3 regions of the Microbacterium soli genome follow, and region 3 is predicted to be linked to each of the others. Evidence: predicted binding sites of a transcription regulator. Region 3 holds the regulator's gene; each other region holds the start of a gene.

Region 1 (4,639 bases), on a different contig from region 3:
CTCCGGCGGGAGCGGCTTCAGATCCATGAGCAGGTCGTGGCGCACGAGGTCGAAGGGCATGGCGAGCACTGCGGAGGGAACCCGCGCGAGGTCGAGTTCGCCGCGGTCGTGCGCGCGCTGGTAGATGGTGCGCACGCGAGCGAGCCGTTGCTCTCCGAAGACGCGGTCGCGCACCTGCGCCGGCGTGAGCCCGCCCGTGGTGATCAGACCGGTGAACATGGTCGCGGCCGCGATCGCGAAGAAGGTGGAGCCGGATGCCGACATCCCGGTGAGTGCGTCGATGAGGTCGTCGCGCAGTGTGCCGTTGTCGGGCAGCTCGAAGGTATGGGTGCTGCGGTAGCGCTCGAGAGCGGCCAGCACCAGCTCATCCTTGTTCGCCCAGCGGCGGTACAGCACGGCGACCCCGGTGTTCGCGCGCGCCGCGATGGATTCCATCGTGAGCCTCGCGAATCCGGTCGCGACGAGCTCATCCCATGCCGCATCCAGCAGTGCGGCTTCAAGCGCGGCGCCACGCCGGCGCCGGCGTGGCGCCGCGTCCGCAGAATCCGTCATCCCTCCAATTTAAGATATGTTTGCTTTTCTTAGCAAGTCGTCTTACTCTCTTAAGAGAAGTATTCAACTCTTAAGAAGGATATGAAATGACCACTGCTCTGATCGTCGGCGCCGGGCCGACCGGCTTGACCCTCGCCATCGAACTCGCCCGTCGCGGCGTGTCATTCCGCCTGATCGAGGCAGCAGAAGGGCCGCAGCGCGGCTCCCGCGGCAAGGGCGTCCAGCCGCGCACGATCGAGGTGTTCGAGGATCTCGGGATCGCCGACCGCGTGATCGCGCACGGCCGCTTCGCGATGCCGATGCGCTCCACCGGACCGGATGGTGCGGTGAAGGTCGGCGGTGGTGAGCCCGCCGAGCTCAGGAACCGCCCCGACATCCCGTACACGACCAGTCTGACCATCCCGGAGTGGCGCGTCGAAGAGGCGCTGCGCGCTCGGCTCGTCGAACTCGGCGGCGTGGTCGAGTTCGGCACCGCGCTGACCGCGTTCGAGCAGACGGATGCCGGGGTGACGGCCACGGTCGCCGTGGGCGGCACGACCGAGACCATCACGGCGCACTGGCTGGTCGGCGCCGACGGCGGCCACAGCATCGTCCGCAAGCAGTCCGGCATCGCCTTCGTGGGCGAGACGCGTGACGAGATCCGGATGATCGTCGCCGACATCGCGGTCGATGGGCTCGACCGGGACGCCTGGCACATGTGGCGGCATCCGGAGGGCATGGTGACCCTGTGCCCCCTGCCGTCCACCGAGTTGTTCCAGTATCAGGCGAGCATCGCTCCCGGGCAGGATCCCGGGCTCGGCCTGGTGAACCTCCAGACCATCCTCGAGCAGCGCACCGGCCGCGGCGACCTCCGGTTGCACGAGCCGGAGTGGGCGACACTCTGGCGCGCCAATGCGCGCCTCGCCGAGCACTACCGCGACGGTCGCGTCCTCCTCGCCGGTGATGCCGCGCACATCCACTCACCGGCCGGCGGGCAGGGGATGAACACCGGCATCCAGGACGCCCACAACCTCGGCTGGAAGCTCGCGGCGGTCGCGCGAGGCGCTGCGCCGGAGCTGCTGGACAGCTACGAGGCCGAGCGTCGGCCGATCGCCGCCGGAGTGCTCGCGGCCTCCGACGCGCGGCTGGCGCGGACGATCGCGCGCGGCGGCATGTCGACCGGACGCACTGCGGGCACGCTGCAGCTGGATGTCGGCTATCGCGGCTCATGGCTCTCGCGCGACGACCGTGGCGGCGACGCTCTGCTGCGCGCCGGAGACCGTGCGCCCGACGCCACCGGGCTGCGCGGCGTCGACGGCATGCATCGCCTCTTCGATCTCACCGCCGGCGGCCGGTTCACGCTGCTGAGCTTCGGCCCGGTCGCGGGGGTCGCCGCGCCGTCCCTCGGACTGGACACGCTGGAGGTCGTGGCAGAGCCCACCCGGATCGGCGAGATCGCTGATGCCGCGGGCCAGCTCGCCGCTGCGTACGGCGCACGCGAGGGCGCCCTCGTCCTGATCCGTCCCGACGGCCATATCGGCATGATCTCCGACGGCGGCGATCTGCGGATGATCTCCGACCACCTCGCGGCGATCGACCGAGGGGAGCCATCGGCTCGTTGAGATCGGCGGTCCTCCCTCGCCTGTCCGTTCGCGATCCGCCGGGGAAGAACGGTTAGCATCGAGGGGTGCCCCAGCCTCCCCGCGACCGATTCGACGACGTCCCCCGCACCGGAGGGCGCGTCGGTGCGCACCGCGCCGAGCAGCCGGGCATCAACGGCCCGGTCACCCTGCTGTGGTCCGCAGCGATCGCGCTGGTGCTCATCGCCGCGGGCATCTTCATCTCCCTCGTGCTGATGGGCAGGATCGACCCGTTCGGCACAGCCGCGCCCGCCGAGCCCCAGCAGACGCAGGGCGTGCTGGCCGAGGTCGACACCTCCTATCGGGTGCTCATCCTCAACGCCACGCCCCAGGCCGGTGCCGTCGCCACCGTCCGGAAGACGCTCATCGACCACGGATGGCAGGAGTCGGACGTGCTCGGCAACGGAGGGTCGACGTCGGAGTTCCCCGAGACGACGGTGTTCTACGTGGAGAAGGCGGACGAGGCGGCGGCACTGGGCGTGGCCGAGCTGCTGGGCGGTGTGAAGGCCGAGCAGAGCGACCACTACGCGCCGCTCAATGTCAGCGGGTCCCCCCAGCTGACCGTCGTGATCGGCATGGACCGGGTGGAGACCGCGGAGCCCTCGCCGGGCGGCGGGGAGGAGACTCCGGCGGGCTGATCCGCGCTGGGCGAACTCCGACTGCCGACGGCTTGCACTCTCATGGGTCGAGTGCCAGACTGAGTATTAGCACTCGATCACCCTGAGTGCTAAATTCATCGCCTACGTCCGGGAGGGACGAAAGACTCATGGCAAAGATCATCGCTTTCGATGAGGAGGCCCGTCGCGGCCTCGAGCGCGGCCTGAACACCCTGGCCGACGCCGTCAAGGTGACCCTCGGCCCGCGCGGTCGCAACGTCGTGCTGGAGAAGAAGTGGGGCGCCCCCACCATCACGAACGACGGTGTGTCGATCGCCAAGGAGATCGAGCTCGACGACCCGTACGAGAAGATCGGCGCGGAACTCGTCAAGGAGGTCGCCAAGAAGACCGACGACGTCGCCGGTGACGGAACGACCACCGCCACCGTCCTCGCTCAGGCTCTGGTCCGCGAGGGTCTGCGCAACGTCGCAGCCGGCGCCGACCCGATCGCCCTCAAGCGCGGTATCGAGAAGGCCGTCGCGGCCATCACCACCGACCTGCTCGCCAGCGCCAAGGAGATCGAGTCGAAGGAGGAGATCGCCGCCACCGCGTCCATCTCCGCCGCCGACTCCGAGATCGGCGAGCTCATCGCCGAGGCGATCGACAAGGTCGGCAAGGAGGGCGTGGTCACCGTCGAGGAGGCGCAGCAGTTCGGCACCGAGCTCGAGCTCACCGAGGGAATGCGCTTCGACAAGGGCTACCTGAACCCGTACTTCGTCACGGACGCGGAGCGCCAGGAGGCCGTCTTCGAGGACCCGTACATCCTCATCGCCAACCAGAAGATCGGCAACATCAAGGACCTGCTGCCCGTCGTCGACAAGGTGATCCAGGACGGCAAGGAGCTCGTCATCATCGCCGAGGACGTCGAGGGCGAGGCCCTCGCGACGCTCGTGCTCAACAAGATCCGCGGCATCTTCAAGTCGGCCGCCGTCAAGGCCCCCGGCTTCGGTGACCGCCGCAAGGCTCAGCTGCAGGACATCGCGATCCTCACCGGTGGCCAGGTCATCACCGAAGAGGTCGGTCTCAAGCTCGAGAACACCACGCTCGACCTTCTGGGGCGTGCGCGCAAGGTCATCATCACCAAGGATGAGACCACCATCGTCGAGGGCGCCGGAGAGGCGTCTGCGATCGAGGGCCGCGTGACGCAGATCCGACGCGAGATCGACAACACCGACAGCGACTACGACCGCGAGAAGCTCCAGGAGCGCCTCGCCAAGCTCGCCGGCGGCGTGGCCGTCATCAAGGCGGGTGCGGCCACCGAGGTCGAGCTCAAGGAGCGCAAGCACCGCATCGAGGACGCCGTCCGCAACGCGAAGGCCGCCGTCGAGGAGGGCATCGTCGCGGGTGGTGGCGTCGCGCTGATCCAGGCGGCCAAGGCGCTCGAGGGTCTCGAGCTCTCCGGCGACGAGGCCACCGGTGCGTCGATCGTCAAGGTCGCCATCGAGGCTCCGCTCAAGCAGATCGCCCTCAACGCCGGTCTCGAGCCGGGTGTCGTCTCGAACAAGGTGTCCGAGCTCCCGGCCGGCCAGGGCCTGAACGCGGCCACCGGCGAGTACGGCGACATGTTCGCACAGGGGATCATCGACCCGGCCAAGGTCACCCGCTCGGCGCTGCAGAACGCGGCGTCCATCGCCGGCCTGTTCCTCACCACCGAGGCGGTCGTCGCCGACAAGCCCGAGAAGGCTCCGGCCGCTCCGGCCGCAGACCCCAGCGGCGGCATGGACTTCTGAGTCCGGCTGATCGACAGACGGAACGCCCCCTGCTCCGACAGGGGGCGTTCCGCGTCCTACGGGCGCTGAACCCGGTGGCACA
Region 2 (4,639 bases), on a different contig from region 3:
GTCGTGGTTCTCGTCGAACGTGACCTTGCCGGAGAGACCGTCGTAGTCGGCCTGGCCACCGCCGTTGATGATGTCGGCGCACTCGGCGAACGTGGTGCACGGCGTGCCGCCCTCGGTGCCGCCGGAGACGGCGACCATCTCACCGGCGATGTCCGCACCCTCGACCGAGCCGGCCTGCAGAGCCGCCAGCGCGATGAGGATGACCGCGTCGTAGGCCTCAGCCGAGTACGTGAGGTCGTTGATCTTGTCGTTGCCCGCGGCGGTCCATGCGGCGTTCAGCTGCTCGAGGAAGTCGTCAGGAAGCTCCGCGCCCGCGCGGGTGCCCTTCGAGCCCTCGAGGTTGATCGACAGGTTGTCCTTCTCGTAGTTCGAGAGGTTCCCGTCGACGAGGTACAGCTTGCTGGTGTCGACTCCGGCCGCCCCCAGCAGTGGGCCGATGGTCTTGAACTGCTCATAGGAGACGATGGCGACGGCCTCGGGGTTCGCCGCGGCGATCTCGGAGACCTGCGCGTTGAACTGCCCGTCGCCCTGGTTGTACGACGCCTCGGCGACGACCTTGCCGCCCGCTCCCTCGAACGTGTTCTTGATGGCCTCTGCCAGACCGGTGCCGTACGGGTCGTTCTGGTAGATGATGCCGAGGGTGGTGGCGCCGTCCTCGGCGATCTCGTTGGCCAGCACCTCGCCCTGCAGGTTGTCGCTCGGCGCCGTGCGGAAGTACAGGTCGTTGATGCCCGTGAACTCGGCAGAGGTGTTCGACGGGGAGACCATGACGATGCCCGCGTTGACGTTGCTGTCGAGGATCAGCTTGCTGACGCTCGACGACGCGGCGCCGACGAGCGCGTTGATGCCCTCGCCCTGGAGCTTGGTGATCGAGGTCTCGTACGCCTTGTTGTCGAGGTCGCCCTCATCGGCGTTGGACACGTCGACGGTGATACCCGCATCCGCCTCGTTGATCTGGTCGACGGCCAGCTGGACGCCGGCTTCCATCGGCGCCCCGAGGAAGGCCAGCTGCCCGGTCACCGGAAGCAGCGACCCGAGCTTGAGCGTGAGGTCCGCAGCGGGCTTCGCGTCACCGCCGTCATTGCCGTCCGGGGTCTCGGCAGGCGTGCTGCTGCAGCCCGCGACCACCATTGCGGAGGCGCTGAGCAGCGCGATCCCCGCGAAGATTCTCGCCGATCGCGAGCTCCTCAATGCGTTCATGTTGCTCCCTTGCGTAACTGAACGTGGATTACCACCTTCGGATGTGTTTCAGCCTATTCGGTTCCGCGGCCGGACCTGTAACCGGACGTGTCTCGGTCGCCTAACGATCCGCTGGGCGATCGCCGACACCGGACGCGAGGGGTTCGCGCCGGCCGTGCGGGCGTCACACCAGCCGCGCGGGCTCCGCGCGCCGGCCACGGCTCTTCTGCACGACGAGGTCGGTGATGAACACCGCCATCGCGACCCACACGAGGACGAACCCGATCCAGCGCTCGGCGGGCATCGGCTCGCCCAGCACCGCCCAGCCCAGCAGGAACTGCAGGATCGGCGTGATGAACTGGATCATGCCGACCAGCGACAGGTCCACACGCCTCGTGCCCGCGGCGAACAGCAGCAGCGGCACCGCCGTCGCGATGCCCGCGCACGACAGCAGCACGGTGTGCAGCGGACTGACCGTGCCCATCGTGATCCCGTCGCCCTGACCGACGACGAGGAGGATGACGGCGGCGATCGGGATGAGCCAGAAGGACTCCAGGGTCAGGCCGCTGACGGCGTCCACCGCGACCCCCAGCTTCTTCTTGACCAGACCGTACAGGCCGAACGAGACCGTGAGCGACAGCGCGATCCACGGGAAGGAGCCGTAGGCGACGATGATCACGGCGACGGCGACGGCGGCGATGCCGATCGCGATCCACTGGGCGAGGCGGATGCGCTCGTGCAGCACGAGCACGCCCAGCAGCACCGTGAAGATCGGGTTGATGAAGTAGCCCAGGCTGGTCTCGACGACCTGTTCGCTCATGGCGGCGATCACGAAGACCTGCCAGTTGATGTAGATGAGGGCGCCGGCGAGCGCACTGAGCGCCAGCAGCCTCGGCTGCCGCCGGATGGCGCGCAGCCTCCCCCACCCGCGCGTGACGGCCAGCAGCAGGATGCAGAACACGAGCGTCAGCAGCAGCCGCCAGGCGACCACCTCGAACGGCCCGGTGGGGGCGAGCACGATGAAGTACAGCGGGAACACGCCCCACAGCAGGTAGGCGCCGATCGTGTACAGGGCGCCTGCGGATCTCGTGCTCACCGCCCAAGCCTAACGGCGCGGCCCCGCCGTACGCCCCGGGGACGACGAGGGGTCCGGATGCTCAGCATCCGGACCCCTCGAGGACTTGCGTCAGAACGTCAGCGGACGACGACCGCGAGGACGTCGCGGGCCGAGAGCACGAGATACTCGTCAGCGCCGAACTTCACCTCGGTTCCGCCGTACTTGCTGTAGAGCACGCGGTCGCCCACGGCGACGTCGAGCGGAACGCGGTTGCCGTTGTCGTCGATGCGGCCGGGGCCCACTGCCACGACCTCGCCCTCCTGGGGCTTCTCCTTGGCGGTGTCGGGGATGACCAGACCGCTGGCGGTGGTCTGCTCTGCCTCGACCTGCTGGATGACGATGCGGTCCTCGAGCGGCTTGATGGAAACCGACACGGTGTACCTCTTCTTTCGTGACTGAGATCAGAAGACTGTTAGCACTCTCATGCCGAGGGTGCTAACTCCAGTGTAGGCCGTGCGCTGGCACTCACGCAATGCGAGTGCCAGTTCTTCGCGTTCCGGTTCCCCTGTCGCGGGTCGTCGCCTCCGCGTCAAGGAGGCGACCGGACGCGCCGGACATAGGCTTGCACGGTGGAGATCTCCGAGCTGACGGCGCTGCTCACCCACGAAGGACTCGACCTGCTCGACGAGCTGGGATCGATCGGCTCCTCCGCGGAAGCGACCCGCGCCGTGTCGCGGCTGCGCGCCGCCGGGCACTCCCCCGACCTGGTCTCCGCGGTGGTCGGGCAGGCGCATCTGCGCGCGCGAGCGCAGGCGAAGTTCGGTGAGTTCGCCGCACGGATGCTGTTCACCCGGGCCGGTCTCGAACAGGCCACCAGGCTGAACGTCGCTTCCCTGCACGCGGCCCGCATGCGGCAGGCCGGCATCACCGAGGTCGCCGACCTGGGCTGCGGGATCGGCGGCGACAGCCTGGCCTTCGCCGGCGCGGGACTGAAGGTCACGGCGATGGACGCTGACGAGGTGACCGCGGGCATCGCGGCGTACAACCTGGCTCCTTTCGGAGAGGATGTCGACGTGCGCAGGGGCTTCGCCGAGGACGCCGTGGACGCGGGCCCGGCGACGCACCCGGGCACGCGGGCGGTGTGGCTGGACCCGGCCCGCCGCACGGCCGGGCACAGCGAGACGCGTCGGCTGGCGGCATCCGACTGGTCGCCGGGACTGGGCTGGTGCCTCGACGTCGCGCGCACGCACCCGACCGGCATCAAGCTGGGGCCGGGGATGGACCGCGATCTCATCCCCCACGACGTCGAGGCGCAGTGGGTGAGCGTCGACGGCAGCGTGGTCGAGCTGGTGCTGTGGAGCGGCCCGCTCGCCCGCGAGGGTGTCCGGCGCGCGGCACTCGTCGTCTCCGGCGGACGGTCGCACGAGCTGACGGCAGCGGCGGATGCCGAGGACGTGCCGGTGCGCGCCCTCGGCGCCTTCCTGCACGAGCCCGACGGGGCGGTGATCCGCGCGCGTCTCATCGGCGACGCGGGGCGGATGCTGGAGGCCGGCATGCTCGATGGGAGGATCGCGTATCTCACGGGGGACTCCGCGGTGACGAGCCCGTTCGTGCAGTCGTTCCGGGTGCGCGAGACCATGCCCGCGCATGCGAAGACCATCAACGCGGCGCTGCGCGCCCATGACATCGGCCGTCTGGAGATCAAGAAGCGCGGGATGGACATCGACCCCGCGACGTTCCGGAAGAGGCTCAGCCTGCGCGGCTCGCAGGAGGCCGTGCTGATCCTCACGCGCACTCCCGAGGGCCGCATCGCGATCCTCGCCGACCGGGTCTGACACGCACCACGACCGGCCCGACCGGCCGACCGGACGCCGGTCCGCACCGGTCAGCCGATGTCGCCGGTCCTGTCGTCGATGGCCGTGCAGGCGCCCGTCGGGGCATCGCAGCCGACGACGTTCGCACGCTTCGTGAGCTCGGTGATCGTGAGGATCGGGCCACGCCACCTCGTCCAGGTCACGCTGTACAGGCTGTGCCCGTGCCCGAGCTCGACCGTCCCCTCGGCGAGCGTCGTGCCTTCGCGCGAGGGCGAGCAGCTGCGGTCCGCGACGAGCGTGTCGGGGTCGACGACCGCCACGCACTGCTCGTCGCCCGTCGACACGAACACGGGCAGGTCGCCGTCGTAGCCGACGATGCTCAGGTTCCGGAGGCCGAACCCCTCGTCCTCCAGCACGCGCAGGAGTGCGCGCTCCTGGTCGGAGTACTGGTGGATCCACGCGGTTTCCGGGCCCATGTCCCAGCGCTCGAGCATCACGGCCCATTCTCCGGACACCACCCGGGCGAGATAGGCCGTGTAGTACGTGACCGCGTCGTCCGTGGCCCGTTCCACCTGCGTGGCGATGATCC
Region 3 (4,639 bases):
GCGCCCAGCCGCAGCCATGTCGAGCAGCGCTACGACGCGGAGGGCACGCCGCTGGTGGCCCCCGGGATGACGCTCAGAGTGCGCGGCCGTGTGAAGGGCATGCGGGCGGACGCCGAGCTTCGCGTCATCTCGGTCACGGAGGAGCGGCGCCGCATCGGCTTCGTGCTGGGCACCGTCGGCGGATCCGTGGTCAGCGGTGAGGAATCGTTCGACATCGACTGGCGTGACGACACGGACGAGGTGTGGTTCACCGTGCGCGCCTTCGACTCGCCCACCTCGGTGATGTACCGGCTTCCCGGCATGGTGCGTCGTCGTCGGCGAGAGCTGTTCTCCCGCTACCTGCGGGCCATCTCGCCGCTGTACGCGACACCCGTCTGATGGGCGGGCCGTTGCCGGAGGGAGATCCGGCGCCCTCCGACGGTCGTCTTCCCTCCACCGTGCGCGTCGACGCGTCGACGCCGTTCTCCGCGTACCTTCATGTGCCGTTCTGCCGCGTCCGATGCGGCTACTGCGACTTCAACACGTACACCGCGACCGAGCTGCGCGGGGCGCGGCAGGACGAGTACGCCGACACGCTGATCCGTGAGATCGATCTCGCCCGCCGCGTGCTGACGGACGTCGGCGCACTGCGACCGATGGACACCGTCTTCTTCGGAGGGGGCACGCCCACGCTGCTGCCCCCCGGCGATCTGGCGCGCATGCTGCACGCGGCCACCGGTGCGTTCGGCATCCGGGAGGGCGCGGAGGTGACCGTTGAGGCGAACCCCGACACCGTCACGCCCGAGGTCGTCGACACGCTGCGCGAGGCCGGCGTGAACCGGCTCTCCATCGGCATGCAGTCCGCCGTCCCGCACGTGCTGGCGGCGCTGGATCGCACCCATCGACCCGAGAACGTGCGCACGGCCGTGCAGGCCGCGCGCGCCGCGGGGCTCGCGGTGAGTGTCGACCTCATCTACGGCGCGCCCGGCGAGACGCTTGCGGACTGGGAGCGCTCGCTGGAGGCCGCACTGGAGCTGGAACCCGATCACATCTCCGCCTACGCCCTCATCATCGAGGACGGCACGAAGCTGGCCCGTCAGATCCGACGCGGCGAGGTGCCCGCTCCCGATGACGATCTGCAGGCCGACATGTATGAGAGCGCGGATCGGCGGCTGACCGACGCGGGGTTCTCGTGGTATGAGGTCAGCAACTGGGCCAGGTCGGACGCCGGTTCCGCGACGCCCTCCCCGCACAGATCCCGCCACAATCTGGCGTACTGGCGGGGATACGACTGGTGGGGCTTCGGGCCCGGCGCGCACAGCCACGTCGCGGGGGTGCGCTGGTGGAACGTGAAGCACCCCGCAGCATACGCACAGCGCCTCGCGCTCGAGGAGTCGCCCGCCGCAGGACGCGAGCAGCCGGACGCGCAGGCGCGCACCCTGGAGCGCGTGCTGCTGCGCAGCAGGCTCGCCGAGGGCCTGTCCATCGCCGATATCGCCGAGAGCCACCGTGGGCGCGTCGCCGAGCTGATCTCCGACGGACTGATCGATCCGGCCTCCGCGCTGCGCGACAGGCGGGTGCGCCTGACCCTGCGCGGGCGGCTGCTGGCGGATGCCGTCGTGCGCGCGCTCACGGACTGACACCCGCCGCTCCCGGGCTCCTCGGCTTCGCGAGCGGGTAGGATTGGCACTCGGAAGGTTGGAGTGCCAGCGGGAGGGATGATGGTCACAGAACGAGGACTCGAAGTCCTCCGCGCGATCGTGCAGGACTACGTCGCCACCCACGAGCCGGTGGGAAGCAGGGCGATCGTCGAGCGGCACGCCTTCGGCGTCTCCGCCGCGACCATCCGCAACGACATGGCGCAGCTGGAGGACGAGGAGCTCATCGTCGCGCCGCACACCTCGTCGGGACGGGTGCCCACCGACAAGGGGTACCGGGTCTTCGTCGACCATCTCGCGCAGGTGCGCCCGCTCTCGGCCGGCCAGCGCAACGCCATCGAGACGTTCCTGTCCGACCCCGCCGATCTCGACGACCTGATGGCGCGCACCGTGCGCGTGCTGACGCGGCTGACCGGTCAGGTGGCGCTCGCGCAGTACCCCTCCTTCGCGCAGGCGAACATCACCCACATCGAGCTGGTGGCCCTGGCATCCGACCGGATGCTGGTGGTGCTCGTGACCGACGCCGGTGGCGTCTCGCAGCGGATCGCCCCGCTGCCGGTCGATCTCGACGAGGCCGACACAGCCGTGCTGCGGGCCCGACTGGCATCACTCATCACCGGTCGTGCCGTCAGCGAGGCGGCCGAGCGGATCCAGCAGCCGGGCGGTGCGGAGCGGATCACGACGGCACCGCGTCTGCAGCCTGCGCTGCAGGCGCTGACCGGGGTCATCTCCGAGGAGCTCGCGGAGTTCCGGCACGAGCGACTGGTGATGGCGGGGGCGGCGACCCTCGCACGCCGCGAGCAGGACTTCCGCGGCAGCATCCATCCGCTCCTGGAGGCCATCGAGGAGCAGGTGACATTGCTGCGGCTGATGAGCGAGATGGTCACCGACGAGCACGGTCTGGCCACCAGCATCGGCACCGAGAACGCGCCGTTCGGGCTCGGGGAGGCCTCCATCGTCGCCAGCAACTACGCCACCCCCGGCGGGATGGCGCGCGTCGGCGTCATGGGGCCGACCCGGATGGACTACCCGAGCAACCTCGCCGCGGCCCGCGCGGTGGCGCGCTACCTGTCGCGCCTGCTCGAGGAGGACGGAGCCGCCCGCTGATGCGGACGGCCGCACACACGCACGCACACGCAGAAAGGTGATCGTGGCGGACCATTATGAAGTCCTCGGGGTGTCCCGTGACGCTTCCCAGGAGGAGATCAAGAAGGCGTACCGCAAGCTCGCGCGGCAGCTGCACCCCGACGTGAACCCGGGGGCCGAGGCCTCCGAGAGGTTCAAGCTCGTCACGCACGCCTATGACGTGCTGGGAGACGAGGAGTCCCGCCGACGCTACGACATGGGTGGGGGCGAGCATGACGGCGGCTTCGCGGGCTTCGGAGGTTTCGGGGACATCTTCGAGACGTTCTTCGGCGGGGCGGGAGGCGGTCGCTCGGGCCGTCCGCGATCGCGACGCGAGCGCGGAGAGGACGCCCTCGTGCGTGTCGACCTCGAGCTCGGCGACGTCGTGTTCGGTGCGCACCGCGATATCGAGGTCGACACGGCCGTGCTGTGCGAGACCTGTCAGGGCAGCTGCTGCCAGCCCGGCACCTCGCCGACCACGTGCGACGTGTGCGGCGGCTCCGGCCACGTGCAGCGTCAGGTGCGCAGCCTGCTCGGCAACGTCGTCACCACGCAGCCGTGCGGCTCCTGCGAGGGGTTCGGCACACGGATCGAGTCGCCGTGCGGCGCCTGCGCGGGCCAGGGGAGGGTGCGCACCCGGCGCACCGTGTCGCTCGACATCCCGGCGGGCGTCGAGACCGGCCTTCGCCTGCAGCTGCCCGGTTCGGGCGCCGTCGGCCGTGCCGGCGGCCCCAACGGCGACCTGTACGTCGAGGTGACCGTCGCCCCTCATCCGGTGTTCAGCCGCGACGGCGATGATCTGCTGGCGACCCTCGAGGTGTCGATGGCGGATGCCATCCTCGGCACCACGACCCGCATCGACGGGCTGGACGGGGAGGTCGACCTGGAGATCAGACCGGGAGTCCAGTCCGGTGATGTGCTGACCATCGGCGGCCGGGGCGTGACGCCGCTGCGCGGCAGCCAGCGCGGTGACCTGCGTGTGGGCGTGCAGGTGGTCACGCCCACGAAGCTCGATTCCGCCCAGCGCCGCCTCATCGAGGACTTCGCGAAGAAGACGAAGGCGCCGGGACCGCGGCTCGCGCAGTTCCAGCAGGGGCTGTTCTCCAAGCTGCGCGACCGCTTCCGCAGTCACTGACGGACCGAGGACGCCATGGCGCTGCACTTCATCGTCCCCGGATGCACGGATGCCGCCGTCGGCGAGCTCGTCGATCTCACCGGTGCGGAGGCCAAGCACGCCTCCGTGGTGCGGCGTGTGCGTGTGGGGGAGAGCGTCACACTCGGAGACGGCCGCGGCGTCTGGCTGTCCGGTGTCGTCGAGGACGTCTCCGCCGCGCGCGTCAGCGTCCGCATCGGGGCGCGCAGCCGGCATGACGCTCCCGAGACGCGCATCCTGCTCGCACAGGCGCTGGCCAAGGGCGACCGTGACGAGCTCGCCGTGCAGGCGGCCTGCGAGCTGGGCGCGGACGGCATCATCCCCTGGCAGGCCGCGCGCAGCATCTCCCGGTGGGCGGGACCCAAGGCCGTGAAAGGGCGGGAGCGCTGGGCGAGCATCGTCCGCGAGGCGGCCAAGCAGGCACATCGGCCGTGGGTCCCCGAGGTGGCGGAGATCGAGTCCACGGCGCGTCTGGCGCAGAGGGCCGTCGGTGCGAGGATGCTGGTCCTCGACCCATGGACGCGGAACAGGCTCTCCACCGTCCGACCCGATGGCCGCGACGTCATCCTCGTCGTCGGGCCGGAGGGCGGCATCGCTCCCGAGGAGCTGGAGCTCCTCGAGGGTGCGGGCGCGGAGCGGGTGCGACTGGGCGACACGGTGCTGCGCACCTCGACGGCCGGCCCCGCGGCGATCGCGGTGCTCTCCGGCGTCTTCGGCCGCTGGT

The links. Region 3 encodes HrcA, which represses chaperone genes, less so after heat shock. Its sites were predicted from a motif close to TTNGCACTCGNNNNNNNCGAGTGCNAA; they were not measured.
Region 1: the regulator HrcA is predicted to act here: its motif matches at 2,876-2,902, upstream of groL (chaperonin GroEL).
Region 2: the regulator HrcA is predicted to act here: its motif matches at 2,755-2,781, upstream of groES (co-chaperone GroES).

What each region holds. Positions count from the first base shown of each region.
Region 1 covers NZ_BAABCP010000001.1:2,120,293-2,124,931, forward strand. Annotated here, with positions in the region: gene ABD770_RS09970 (TetR/AcrR family transcriptional regulator) at 1-552, opposite strand, end outside; gene ABD770_RS09975 (FAD-dependent oxidoreductase) at 639-2,153, shown strand; gene ABD770_RS09980 (LytR C-terminal domain-containing protein) at 2,219-2,809, shown strand; gene groL (chaperonin GroEL) at 2,938-4,557, shown strand.
Region 2 covers NZ_BAABCP010000001.1:668,057-672,695, forward strand. Annotated here, with positions in the region: gene ABD770_RS03085 (ABC transporter substrate-binding protein) at 1-1,200, opposite strand, end outside; gene rarD (EamA family transporter RarD) at 1,364-2,275, opposite strand; gene groES (co-chaperone GroES) at 2,374-2,670, opposite strand; gene ABD770_RS03100 (THUMP-like domain-containing protein) at 2,866-4,071, shown strand; gene ABD770_RS03105 (hypothetical protein) at 4,122-4,639, opposite strand, start outside.
Region 3 covers NZ_BAABCP010000002.1:467,693-472,331, reverse strand. Annotated here, with positions in the region: gene ABD770_RS14555 (DUF1990 domain-containing protein) at 1-378, shown strand, start outside; gene hemW (radical SAM family heme chaperone HemW) at 378-1,619, shown strand; gene hrcA (heat-inducible transcriptional repressor HrcA) at 1,701-2,744, shown strand; gene dnaJ (molecular chaperone DnaJ) at 2,788-3,897, shown strand; gene ABD770_RS14535 (16S rRNA (uracil(1498)-N(3))-methyltransferase) at 3,913-4,639, shown strand, end outside.